One region of the Rhodoferax sp. GW821-FHT09E07 genome, then DNA from elsewhere that is predicted to be linked to it. Evidence: predicted binding sites of a transcription regulator. Region 1 holds the regulator's gene; the other holds the start of a gene.

The links. The regulator FliA, encoded in region 1, starts transcription of late flagellar genes. The targets are predictions, from matches to a motif close to CTAAAGTTTNNNNNNNNNNNGCCGNTA.
Region 2: a site for FliA is predicted at 4,549-4,575, ahead of AC07OE_RS15415 (FlxA-like family protein). Genes of this name have one in related genera too.

Annotation. Positions count from the first base shown of each region.
Region 1 is NZ_JBWKOP010000010.1:69,926-76,386, forward strand. Features, by position in the region: gene flhA (flagellar biosynthesis protein FlhA) at 1-1,502, shown strand, start outside; gene flhF (flagellar biosynthesis GTPase FlhF) at 1,499-2,938, shown strand; gene AC07OE_RS19000 (hypothetical protein) at 2,931-3,728, shown strand; gene AC07OE_RS19005 (RNA polymerase sigma factor FliA) at 3,728-4,444, shown strand; gene AC07OE_RS19010 (hypothetical protein) at 4,468-4,851, opposite strand; gene flgM (flagellar biosynthesis anti-sigma factor FlgM) at 4,891-5,220, opposite strand; gene flgA (flagellar basal body P-ring formation chaperone FlgA) at 5,315-6,055, opposite strand; gene flgB (flagellar basal body rod protein FlgB) at 6,233-6,461, shown strand, end outside.
Region 2 is NZ_JBWKOP010000007.1:213,820-220,280, forward strand. Features, by position in the region: gene AC07OE_RS15380 (ABC transporter substrate-binding protein) at 1-43, shown strand, start outside; gene AC07OE_RS15385 (response regulator) at 55-774, shown strand; gene AC07OE_RS15390 (ATP-binding protein) at 761-2,233, shown strand; gene rbp (RNA-binding regulator) at 2,291-2,584, opposite strand; gene AC07OE_RS15400 (hypothetical protein) at 2,610-2,849, opposite strand; gene AC07OE_RS15405 (AraC family transcriptional regulator) at 3,111-3,971, opposite strand; gene AC07OE_RS15410 (GyrI-like domain-containing protein) at 4,001-4,447, opposite strand; gene AC07OE_RS15415 (FlxA-like family protein) at 4,583-4,933, shown strand; gene nagA (N-acetylglucosamine-6-phosphate deacetylase) at 4,949-6,070, opposite strand; gene AC07OE_RS15425 (GntR family transcriptional regulator) at 6,090-6,461, opposite strand, start outside.

The DNA.
Region 1 (6,461 bases):
TCTTCGGCTCCATGGATGGCGCTTCCAAATTCGTTCGTGGCGATGCCGTAGCCGGTATTTTGATCCTGCTGATCAACATCTTTGGCGGCTTTGCCGTCGGTATCCTGCAGCACGACCTGACTGCCAGCCAGGCCGCCAACTCCTACATCCTGCTCGCCGTGGGTGACGCACTGGTGGCACAAATCCCCGGCCTGCTGATTTCAGTGGCCGCAGCCATGGTGGTGTCCCGCGTGGGCAAGGACAAGGACATCGGCAAGCAAATCATGGGGCAGATGTTTGTGTCTCCCCGAGTGCTGGGCATCACCGGAATCATCATGTTTGTGGTGGGCATCATTCCCAACATGCCGCATCTGGTGTTTTTGAGCATCGCGGCTGTCTTGGGTTATGGCGCTTGGGCGCTGTCCCACAAGCCCGCTCCCGTGGATCCCCAAGCCCAGGCCCCAGCCCCCGTCAACGACGGAGAGGCGTCCTGGGACGACCTGCAACCTGTGGACCAGTTGGGCCTGGAGTTGGGCTACCGTCTGATTGCCCTGGTGGACAAGACCCGCCAAGGCGACTTGCTCAATCGCATCAAGGGCGTGCGCCGCAAGTTTGCACAGGAGGTGGGCTTCCTGCCCCCCGCGGTCCACGTGCGCGACAACCTGGAACTCAAACCCAGCGCCTACCGCATCACCCTGCGTGGCGTCATCGTGGGTGAAGGGGAAGCATTCCCCGGCATGTACTTGGCCATCAACCCCGGTGGCATCACCACGCCGCTGATCGGAGCAGCCACCACCGACCCCGCGTTTGGACTTCCCGCCCACTGGATTGATGAACGGCAAAAAGAAGCGGCGCAAATGGCCGGATTTACCGTGGTTGATTCCGAGACTGTCATGGCGACCCATTTGTCACACTTGATGCAAGTCCAGGCCGCCAAGTTGCTGAGCCGGACAGAAACACAACAACTCGTGGAACACGTGGCAAAGCTGGCCCCCAAACTGATCGAAGAAGTCGTCCCCAAGATGGTCTCGGTCGCGGTTTTTCAAAAAGTGCTGCAGCTGCTGCTGGACGAATCGGTGCACATCCGCGATATCCGCACCATCATCGAATCCATTGCCGAACACGCCACCGCCACCACCGACCCGGTCGAACTGGCGCGCCGCGTCCGCGTGGCATTGTCACCGGCCATCGTGCAGCAGATTTACGGCCCCACCCGCGAACTCAACGTCATCGCCATTGACCCCAGCCTGGAACGCCTGCTGGTGCAGGCCTTGGGCAGCGCTTCGGGTCCGGCCCTGGACCCTGGTGTGGCCGACATGCTGACCCGCACGGCCGCAGAAACTGCATTGAAGCAGGAAGAAATCGGCGTACCGGCTTGCTTACTGGTGCCCGACCAGATTCGGGGCTCCATTGCACGCCTGGTACGGCGCGTTGCTCCCCGACTCCAGGTGCTGGCGCACAGCGAAATACCTGAAACCCACACCATCCGCATCGGCCCGATTTTGAGAGGCGCTACACCATGAACATCCAACGCTTTACCGCCGCCACCTCCCGCGAAGCCCTTGCCAAAGCACGCCAAGCCTTTGGCGACGGCACCCTGATCTTGTCCAACCGCCCCACCGAACATGGCGTGGAAGTGGTCGCCACCGCAGAAGACACGCTGGCCGTCTTGGACCAGAATGCAGGCGGCGCAGGCGGAAGCAAGCCCCAGAGCTCGCCCCGCAACACCGCGTCCCCCAGCTACCAAGATGTGGCAAGCCAAGTGGAAGAGGATGCCGAGCAGTTGGCGATGAGCACACTGTCATTCCAGGACTATGTGCGCGAGCGCATGGCGCGCCGCCGTCACGAGGCCACACAAGCCCAGCCCCAGACCACCATCTTGCCGCCCCCGGTGGCGCCTGAGCCTCCGCCTGCGCCCGTGCACAAGCGGATCAGCATGGACGTGGAAGTCGCACCCGCACGGCCTTTGCCTGCACGCAAGGCACCCAGCTATGCGCCCGCCCCTGCCGTGCCGCAGAACATGATGGATGAGTTGCACGCCATGAAGGAGTTGATTGAAGACCGCTTCAACACGCTGAACTGGCTGGGACAGGCGCGGCAGAACCCCATTCAGTCGAACCTGATGCTGAAGATGATTCGGGCAGGGTATTCGCCCACACTGTCGCGCACGATTCTCGAACGCATCCCTGAAGACATGGACGCGGCAGAATCGGTGCGCTGGGTCATGGATGTGCTGGAGCGCAACCTGCGCACCGATGCCAGCGGCCCGCCCCTGCACGAAGAAGGCGGTGTTTTCGCCCTGATTGGAGCCACCGGCGTAGGCAAGACCACTACCGCCGCCAAACTGGCAGGCCAATGCGCCCGCGCCCACGGCCCAGCCAGCGTGGGCCTGATCACCCTGGACACATACCGTGTAGGGGCCCATGAGCAACTGCGTGCCTACGGAAAGATGTTGGGCGTGGTGGCCCACCTGGCGCATGACAAGGCAGCTCTGCAAGACCTGCTGGGTCTGCTGGCCAACAAGAAAATGGTGCTGATTGACACGACCGGCATTGCACCACGCGACCCGCGCAAGCGCGAGCTGATGGAACTGCTGGATCTGCCCAAAATCAAACGCCTCTTGGTGCTCAATGCAGGCGGCCATGGGGACACCCTGGACGAGGCCGTGGCCTGCTTCAAGACCCCCACCACGCTGCAAGCCATACTGTCCAAGACCGACGAGGCCGTCAAACTTGGCCCCGCCCTCGATGCCGTCATTCGCCACCAGTTGGTGCTGCGCGGCGTCACCAACGGCCAGCGCGTGCCCGAAGACTGGGAACCAGCCGTGGCCGCCAAGCTGGTGCGCCTGTCCATGCGCACTGCGGGTGTATCGGCCTACGACCCCAAGGCCAGCGACCTGGGGTTCTTCTTCAGCCACTCCAGCAACGCGGCCGCTGGCCAGGGGCGCCTGGATGCTTGATCACCCGATCAACCAGGCGGCAGGTCTGCTGGACCTGGCGGTGGTCCCTACACCCAAACTCATTGCCATGGTCAGCCACGGCGATGAGCAGGTGGAGCTACCCTTGCTCCTTCAGCTCTGCAACGCGTTGGTGGGGTTCGGCCACCCAGTTACCGTGCTCGACGGCACCGTGCTGGAAACCCCGGACAACCCGGGCTTGGCACAATTGTTTGATTACTCCATGGCCCCCCATCAAGTGTCAGACGCGCCCTCGTGGTCTGTTCTGCCCGCTCGGCTGGGCCTGCAAACCCTGGCCAGTGGCAGTGCCACCGGCATGCATTCCCTGGTGGATGCAGGGGGGCTATTCCCCCACGACAGTGTGGTGATTGTGTACAGCACGGCGCAAACGCTGGCCCACCTGCTGCACGGCAGCGGTGTACGCCCAGTGCTGGCCGTGTCGACGGCGAAAACCTCGCTGCTGACCAGCTACCTGGCCCTCAAACGCCTGTTGCTCAAAGGCGCACTGGAACCTACCGTTGTCAATGTGATGGACAATGTACAGGCCAAAACACCGGTGTCCGAGAACCGCATGCCCACCAGCCTGAACGACTGCGCCAAATACTTTCTGAATTACCAGGTGAACGCCCTGAATATCCCGGCCCCCACCACCGATGAGCGCCCCTCGGCCAGCATCGGCAGGCTGGTGCTGGGCCTGCTGGAAAATGCCATGGCGCTTAACAGCGGCTGGTCCGCCCCACACCGCCCCTATGCACCTACCGTGCGCCACCACTACCCCACGGGGGCACACTGATGTACTCCGCCAAAGGACAGCTGGACCGTACCGCTTTGATCAAGCAGTACCAGCCGTTGGTGCGCCGTCTGGCCCACCACATGATGGCCAAGCTGCCCGCCAGCGTGGAGGTGGATGACCTGATCCAGGTCGGACTCATCGGGCTGTCAGATGCACTCACCCGCTTTGAGGCCTCGCAGGGGGTGCAGTTCGAGACCTTTGCCACCCAACGCATTCGCGGCGCCATGCTCGACGAGCTGCGGGAAAACGACTGGATGTCGCGCGGCTCCCGCAAGAGCCAGAAGGAAATTGAAGTCGCCATGCGCAAGCTGGAGCATGTGCTCGGCCGCAGCCCCGCAGAGTCCGAAATTGCGGCAGAGCTTGGCATGGGATTGGCCGAATACCAAAGCCTGTTGGGCAAAGTACGAGGGACGCAACTGGTCTACCTCGAAGACATGACGCGGCGCAACGAGGACGACGACACCTTCCTGGACCGCCATGTCGCTGACAACGATGCCGACCCGCTGAACATGCTGCGGGACATGCGCTTGCGCCAGTCACTGGTGACTGCGATCAAAGCCCTGCCCGAACGTGAGCAGTTCATCATGAGCATGTACTACGAGCAGGACATGAACCTCAAGGAAATTGCAGCGGTACTGGAAGTGACCGAGTCACGGGTCTGTCAACTGCACAGCCAATCCATTGCGCGGCTGCGCGCCAAAATGCGATCCCACTGAAAAGCGAGATCGCATTGCCGCTCTCAGGCGGTAAAACTTTGGAAGCGCCCCGAGGCCTTGGGGCCGGCACCATAGGGGCTGGCGGCCGGGGCTCCATAGGTCTGACTTTGGGTAGCGGGCACGACCACCTGCAAAGCTTGCTCCACCAAGGCCTGCCGGCGCATCAGGCTTTCGCGCAACACCGGAAAACCTTGGCTCAGCGCCTTGGCCCTGCGCAGTTGGGTTGAGGAAATACCCGACGTTGCCGAAAAAACCTCCAGCTCACGCGCAAATTCCAGCGTCATTTGCTGTAGCTGGCTGCTCAGGGATTCAAGCTGGGACGCGTCGCCATCGCGCAAGGCGGCGGCTACAGCGCCGAACTGCTGCTCGAGCGCGTCAAACTTGGATGGGGTGGAGCCTTTAGACATTCCGAAACCTCCGCACTGTTGAAAGTGCGCAGGCCGGACTTACCGCGTGGTGCGGTTCAGCATTTCCTGCGCGTTGGAAAGAAGTTGGTCGGCAATCGCCTCGGCGTTCACCACATAGGTTCCGTCTTCGATGGCTGCCTTCACGGTGGCTACTTTCTGGGTATCCACGTCCGCATCGCTGCGTTCGGGCTTTTCCAGGGAGCGCGCCAGCGTGGACACGGTGACGGCCACACCCGCAGAGCGCGTTCCCTCGCTCGCGCTGTTGGTCGCGGCAGTGCTGGCGCTGCTGCTCTGGGCCGCTTTTTGGGCAGCACCGGACACCGTGGGCGTGACGGAAGAGGGAATATCTGAGGGTTGACCTATCTTCATGGCGTTCTCCAAAGCCGCAATAAGCACGGCCTCGTGGGATTGTTATCGGCCAGATGATGACTGACTTTAGGGTTCTTTGCACAGGAAGTTGGACTCAAAGGTCTATTTTTACTGTACGAACATCCAGCACCGTGCCAGATGCAACCCGTCCGTTGTCCATGCGCACGCGGGCTTGTTGGCCCACCACCCCGGCCGACAGGGCCTGGGCGTCGCTGGACACCTGAAAACCGGGGCCTTGGGCAACCACGCGCACCGAGGCACCCGCCTGGAACACCTGGGCCGGCTTGACCATGCCCTGACGCAGGGCTTGGCCCGCCATCAGCACGCGGGTGGTCGTTTGCCCCACCCACAGCGCGCGATCCTGCAAGACGGCATTGGGCTCATCGGCCCAGTCCACCTCGGCCTCCAGCACATCGGTATCACTCAGCACGGCACCGGGCGACACTTGGCCCTTCAACACCCAAGCCGGCCCCACGGCCTTGACGACCACGGGCAACGACACATTCCAGCGGCCAATGCCATCCGCACAGCGCAAGCCCACGCGGCTACGGCCCCACAGCCTGGCACCCGGCGGGACATAGGGCTCCACATTGCCACACACCGCCAGATGCAAACGGCTGTCCAACGCCCCCACGGTCGACTCCATGCGCAGACCAGGGTTCTCCGCGTTGGTTTTCGCCACCGTGTCGCGCACCCAGCGCTGCGCCAGCGCCTGCAAATCGCCCAGCGCCATCTCCTGGGCCCAAGCCGCTGGCGCTGCCACCAGCACGGCCAGCACCACACCGCCGCGCAGCCAGCGGGGCAGCAGATGCGTGAATCGCAAGCACGGGGACATGGCGGCACTCCTAAGTTGCCACAACTATAGGCAGCCCCTGCTCGGCGCAAACCCGCCAAATGCAGGCCAAACCCCCCGCTATTCCTCCGCTAGGAAATTAAAGCTTTTCCCATAATTGCCGCACGCCCCCATCCCGCCCCCTCCGTCTGGACCGGGCGCACTTAGCCGAGGTAGCCCATGTTTGCCAATTTGACCAACGCCCTGGACTTTCAAGCGAAAGCTTTGGTGCTGCGCGCCGAGCGTCAACGCGTCATTGCCAGCAACATCGCCAACGCCGACACGCCCGGTTACTCGGGGCGCGATGTCAATTTCAAGCAGGCCATGAGCGAAGCCCTGGGGGACAAGGCCATTTCCCTGTCCACCAGCAGCAGCGCAGGCATGGCCAGTGATGGCACGACCAATGCCC
Region 2 (6,461 bases), on a different contig from region 1:
CCGCCTGGCCGCCGTGATCCGCGCGCCCAGCGCCGAACGCTGAAGACACACGCCATGAACCGTACCCTGCTCGTCGTGGACGACGACCAAAAAACCCGCAACCTGCTCAAGACCTACCTGGAGAAACACCAGTACGAGGTGCGCGTGGCGCACGACGGCGCCAGCTTCACGGCCGAGTTCGAGCGCTTCAAGGACGAACTCAGCCTGGTCATTCTGGACGTGATGCTGCCCGACACCGACGGCTTCACACTGTGCCGCAGCGTGCGCAGCCAGTCACCCGTGCCCATCATCATGCTGACCGCCAGTGCCGACGACACCGACCGCATCGTGGGCCTGGAGCTGGGAGCCGACGACTACATTGCCAAGCCCTACAACCCGCGCGAGCTGCTGGCCCGCATCAAGGCCATCCACCGCCGCATGCAGCTGGGTGCGCCCGGCGCACCGGTGCGCACGCTGCGCTTTGCCGGCTTCAGCATGGACGTGGTGGAGCGCGTACTGACCGACCCCCAGGGCGAGCCCGTGGTGTTGACCAGCATGGACTTCAACCTGCTGCGCTTCTTTGCAGAGCACGCGGGTGAGACGCTGGACCGCGCCCGTCTGATGGAACAGACCCGTGGCCGCGACCTCGGGCCACTGGACCGCTCGCTCGACGTGCAGATCAGCCGTTTGCGCCAGCGCCTCAATGACGATGGCAAACAGCCCGTACTCATCAAGACCGTGCGCGGCAGCGGCTATGTGTTCTCGGCCGACGTGACCCAGCATGGCGACAGCTGACCGACGCCGCTGGACCCGCCGCTATCTGCCCGACAGCCTGCTGGGCCGCATCGTGGTGGTCATGGCCTTGGGCGTCATCAGCGCGCAACTGGTCGGCACGCTGTTGTGGGCACGCCAGCTGCGCGAAAGCGCACGCACCGAGGCACTGGGCGCGGGCAAGCACCTGGCGCTCAATGCCGCAGGCGCGCTGCGCTTCTTCCGCGATCTACCGCCGCAGTTTCGCCCCATCCTCATCGAGCAGTTACGCACCATGGGCGGTACGCGCTTCTTTGTGAATGTGAACAAGACGCGCGTGCCCATCACCCCGCTGAAGAACAACGCGCTGGTGGACGCCGTGGTGGATGTGGTGCGCGAGGACCTGGTGCGCAACCTGCACGCCACACAAGCGCCGGACGTGGCCTTTGCCTGGCCCGACAGCCTGCAGGTGTCGGACGACGGCCGCATGGTCAGCGACCTGCCCGAGTCGTGGGTGGAGGCCACATTGCTGCTGCGCCCCCGGCCCGCACCGGTGCTGGTGATTCAATCCGAGTTTGAACCGGGGCGCTGGCTCTACCTGGCGGCGCCCATGCCCGACCCGTACTTCCTGGACAACGCCAATCCGTTGACCACCGACCGTGTGCTGCTGCAGCTGGTGACACTGGTCACCGTGCTGGTGCTCAGCGTGCTGCTGGTGCGCGGCCTGATTCGCCCGCTGAACAAAATTGCATCGGCCGCCAACGCCTTTGGCAACGACACCGCACCCGAGAGCGTGCCCGAGACCGGCACCGCCGAGCTGCGCCGCACGGCCCGCGCCTTCAACGAAATGCAGGCGCGCATCCAGGGCTACCTGGTAGACCGCGAGCGGCTGTTCCTCGGCATCTCGCATGGTCTCAAGACGCCCATCATGCGCCTTAAGCTGCGCACCGAGCTGCTGGACGACGAAACCCTGCGTGCCGAGTTCCACGAGGACTTGGACGACCTGGACGTGATGGTGAAGGCCGCGCTGCAAAGTGTGAAAGACACCGATATCCACGAGAACCTGACCCCCGTGCGGCTGGACACGCTGCTGGCCCGGCTAGCGCAGCGCCCCATCCACCCCGATGCGAGCATTGAATGGACGGCCGAGGCCATCAGCGTGCTAGGCAAACCTCTGGCGCTGGAACGCGCCTTCAGCAACCTGCTGGACAACGCCGTGCTCTATGGCGAGCGCGTGCAGGTGCGCCTGAGCCACCAGGGCAACCGCGCGCTGGTGGAGGTGCGGGACTTTGGCCCTGGCATTGCACAGGCCAGCATGTCGGCCGCGTTTGAACCCCATGTGCGCCTGTCCCACGGCCAGCAGCAGAACCGCACCGGCACGGGCCTGGGCCTGGGCATTGCCCGCAACATCATTCAGGCCCACGGTGGCGAAATACGCCTGCACAACCACGCCGAGGGCGGGCTGGTGGTCACCGTACTGCTGACAGCACTTCCACCGGAGTAAGGTGCACAGACGTAAAAAAGCCGGCTGCAAGAGCCGGCTTTTTAGGGGGCTTACAGCTTAGTAGCTGCGTGCGCCGCGGTAACCATCCGACGTGCCGCGGTCTTCGCGCGGACGTGCCAGGTTCACCACGATGGAGCGACCGTCCACGGATTGGCCATGCAAGCCGTCAATGGCTGCCTGCGCAAATGCGGGCGTACCCATTTCGACAAAGGCAAAACCTTTGGAGCGGCCGGTGTCACGGTCCATCATCACCTTGGCGGAGGTTACTTCGCCAAATTCGGAGAAGTTGCTGCGCAGACTGGTGTCGTCCACGGAATAGGGCAGATTGCCCACGTAAATTTTGGTGCTCATAGTTAGCCTTTCAGAAAAAAAGTGTTCAGCAGGTTTGCGGACGTGCGATGCAGGTCTCTAGCCAGCCCTGGGTGATGGCATACACCCGGGCGGCTTCGCGAGATACGAACTCGCAATCAAAGTTAAAAATTCGGCAGTAGGCGCCCTTGCTTTGGCTGCGCTGGACCGAGATGGAAGCACGGAAGCGACCGTTGCTGGTGGCGTGCGTGGCGGGCGAAACCATGTAGTTGCCCATGGGTATGGCTAATTCGGAAGTCTGGATCATGTAGGGGAGAGGTGCGGACCTGAATCAAAGAGGCCGGCTTGAGCAGAAAGAGAATCGGTTGGCTGCAGCTCTGCAGTTCAACGTGGTCGACAGGTGTCGAATAAACCGAGGCCCTGCTGCAAAAGACATCTCTTGCCAGGCTTCGTGGAACGAGGGGGTGTTGGGTGCAACCCGAGTTCCTGTTGCGTATTATATTTATAAAGAAATATAAGTCAACGCCTTTATTTCAAAATTCCTCTAAAAGTTTCGTCAGGCGGAAAACTAAGCCACATTCTGCAACGGCAGGTAGATGTCGGTCAACAAATCGGCCGGCGCCGTGTCCCGTGGGTTGTTCAGGTATTCCTCAAACACGGGTTGATCCAGCGCCGCATGGCCCGACTGCACCAGCCACTGCCCATAGAGCCACTGGTAGGCCGCCCCCATGGTGGCGTAGGGCCCGCGGTGGCGCAGCACAGCGCAGGTGCAGCCGCCCAGCGTCATGGCTTGCAGGGGCGCGGCGGCGCTGGCGCTCGCGGGCAGCGACAAACCCGCCCAGGACCGCAGCTGTGCTTCAGGCACGGCGGCCGGGTCGTCGTAGTACACGGCCAGCCAGCGGGTGTCGTCCCGCAGCAGGCCCTGGGCGGCCATGTGGGTGAAGGTGGTTTCAAACGCTTTGCCAATGCGCATATAGCCACCGCCATGCGGCAGGCCGGCCAGCGGCACCGCGGGCACATAGCGAATGTCCACCGTGTAACCCGCCGCCGCGGCCTGCGCCACGCCACGGCGGAACACCACATGCCCGCCCTGCGCGCGGTACTGCGTGGGCCCCATGCCATAAGCCGTGCCAAAGGCGCGGGTAAACGACTGCACATTGGGGTAGCCGCACTTGCGCGCCACCTGGGCCACCGGCAGCTGCGTGTTGGCCAGGTAGCCCGACGCGCGGTGCAGCCGCAGCCGGCGTATGGTGGCCGCAATGGTCTCGCCGTTCATCGCGTGGTAGACGCGGTGCCAGTGGTAGGGCGACAGGTGGGCCACCTCCGCCAGCTGGTCCAGGTCTAGCTCCTCGGCCAGGTGGTCGTGGATGTAGGCGGTGACGCGGCTCAGGCGATCCTGGTAGTCGGTCCAGCTGTGGCTGCGGTTCATGCGCGGTGGGTGCTTTCGTTATTGCAGACTTATTGCAGGCCAATGGAGATGGCAATGCGGCCATCGGCACTGTAACGCTCGTACTCGGCAATCACGGTCTTCGCCAGCTCGGTGTGGCCCCAAATCTCCATCCACTTGGCGCCCACCAAGTCAGCCCGGTTGGGCTCCACGTCAAACACCGCGCGCTTGGACGCGGGGACCACCACGCGCACCATGCCCGCAGGCACCTCGGCGCTGGCGGGTACCGGCGCGCCAATCACCAGCGAGTACAAGCCCGTGTTGTTGAGGCCTGCGTTTTCAAAGTGGGTGTAAACGGCGTAGACATCACCGTTCAGCTTGGCGGGAATGTGGGCCAGCACTTCCTCCTGGCCAAAGCGCTGCCAGTGCGGGGGAATGGTCTGCATGGCCTCCAGGTTGGTGGTGCGCAGCTCGATGCCGATGACGTGGATCGCGTGGGACAGTAGCTCTGTTTTCATCAAAAACTCCAGTGAGGTTGAACACCGGGCCAGTCTAAAAACACCGAGCGGACATTTCTTGCGGAATTGCACCGCAACGCTGCATCCAAAGCGGCGCATTCCTAAAGCATTGCCGCGGTTCACCGATAACGAACCATGCAAGTTTCCGGAACATCCTCCATCTCAGGCCGTATTTCAAGCGCCGGCGCAGACGCCAGCGATATCGCAAAACTGCAGAAGCAGTTGCGGGACTTGGTGGAGCAGCTCAACGGCTTGGCTACTTCCGACATGGATCCGAAGTCGAAGAAGGAGCGCGTCAAACTCCTGCAAGCGCAGATTCAGATGGTTCAGGCCCAAATCACCGCAATCCAGCGCGCGCGTCAACAAGAGCAACTCGACGTCACCATCCAGAAAACCGAAAACACGGCAAAGGTGGCGGAGAAGAAGAACCCCAAGGCCGCATCAAAGACCGACAAACTAGGCAGCAACGTAGACACCTACGCCTGACCAGCGTCGGAATTTCTACAAAGCCACCGCGTGGCCTTCCACCCATACCGCCTGCAGCGCCAGATCCCGGTCCACCACCACCGCATCGGCCCAAGCGCCGGACTGCAGGCGGCCGCGGTCTGACAGGCCCATGTGGTCGGCGGCATAGGTGGAGACGCGTTTGGAGGCGTCCTCCAGGTCCAGGCCCAGGGTGTTGACGAGGTTGCGCAGGGCCTGGTCCATGCTGAGCACCGAGCCGGCCAGCGTGCCGTCGGCCAGGCGCACGCCGCCCATGCACTTGGTCACCGTGTGGCGGCCCAGCTTGTAGTCGCCATCGGGCATGCCGGCGGCGGAGGTGGAGTCGGTCACGCAGTACAGCTTGGGGATGGCGCGCAGCGCGGTGTGGATGGCGCCGGGGTGCACATGCAGCAGATCGGGGATGATTTCAGCAAACTCGGCATGGGCCAGCGCCGCGCCCACCATGCCCGGCTCGCGGTGGTGCAGCGCCGACATGGCGTTGAACAGGTGCGTAAAGCCCGTGGCACCGCAGCGCATGGCGGCCACGCCCTGCTCGTAGCTGCCCGTGGTATGGCCCAGCTGCACCTTGAAGCCCTCAGCCACCAATTGCGCAATCAACGCCTCGTTACCACCCACCTCGGGCGCCAGCGTGATGAGGCGGATGGGCGCCATGGCGTGCAGGCGGTGGATCTCGTCAAAGCTGGCGGGTCGCGCAAACGGCGGCTGCGCGCCCAGGCGTGCCTCGCTGATGTAAGGCCCCTCCAGATGCACGCCCAGCACGCGCGCAGCGTTGGGTGCACGTTGTTTGCAAAGCGCGCCCATGGCGGCAAAAGCCGTGTCCAGGTCGCTCTGCGGTGCGGTCATGGTGGTGGCCAAGAGTGACGTAGTGCCATGCCGCGCATGCAGCGTGGCCACATGCAGGGCCGCGTCACCGCCCTCCATGATGTCGTGGCCCGCACCACCGTGCACATGCAGGTCAATGAAGCCGGGCAGCACGATGGGCGCGCCGCTGTCGCGCACCGCGGCCGTGGCCACAGGCGTGCCGCTGATGCCTGCAACGCGGCCCTGCGCATCCAACGTGAGTGCGCCCTGCACAAAGCCCGTGGGGGTGAGGATGTGGCCTTCAATGCGGCTCTGCAATGTCGTCATGGCGGTGTCCTTAGGTTTTCAGCTCGGCCACAAAGTCGTAGTAGTCGCTGCGGCAGTACGACTGGGTGCACTCCACGGCCACGCCGTCGGGCAAAAAAGCGGTACGGCTCACCCACAGCAGGGCAGCACCGATGGCAATGCCCAGCTGCGCGGCCATGGCGGCCTCGGCATTCACGGCACGGATGTGCTGCACCGCGCGTACCGGCGCCAGGCCACTGCGCGCCAGGTGCAGGTAGAGCGAACCATCCAGGTCCTGCGGGCGTGGGCAGGCGCTCAGCAACACGGTGCTGCGCTCGTAGGCCATGGGCACGCCGTCGGCCAGGCGCAGGCGCTCCAGCCGCGCCACGCGGGCGCCGCGCGCCAGGCCCAGCGCTTCGCGCTC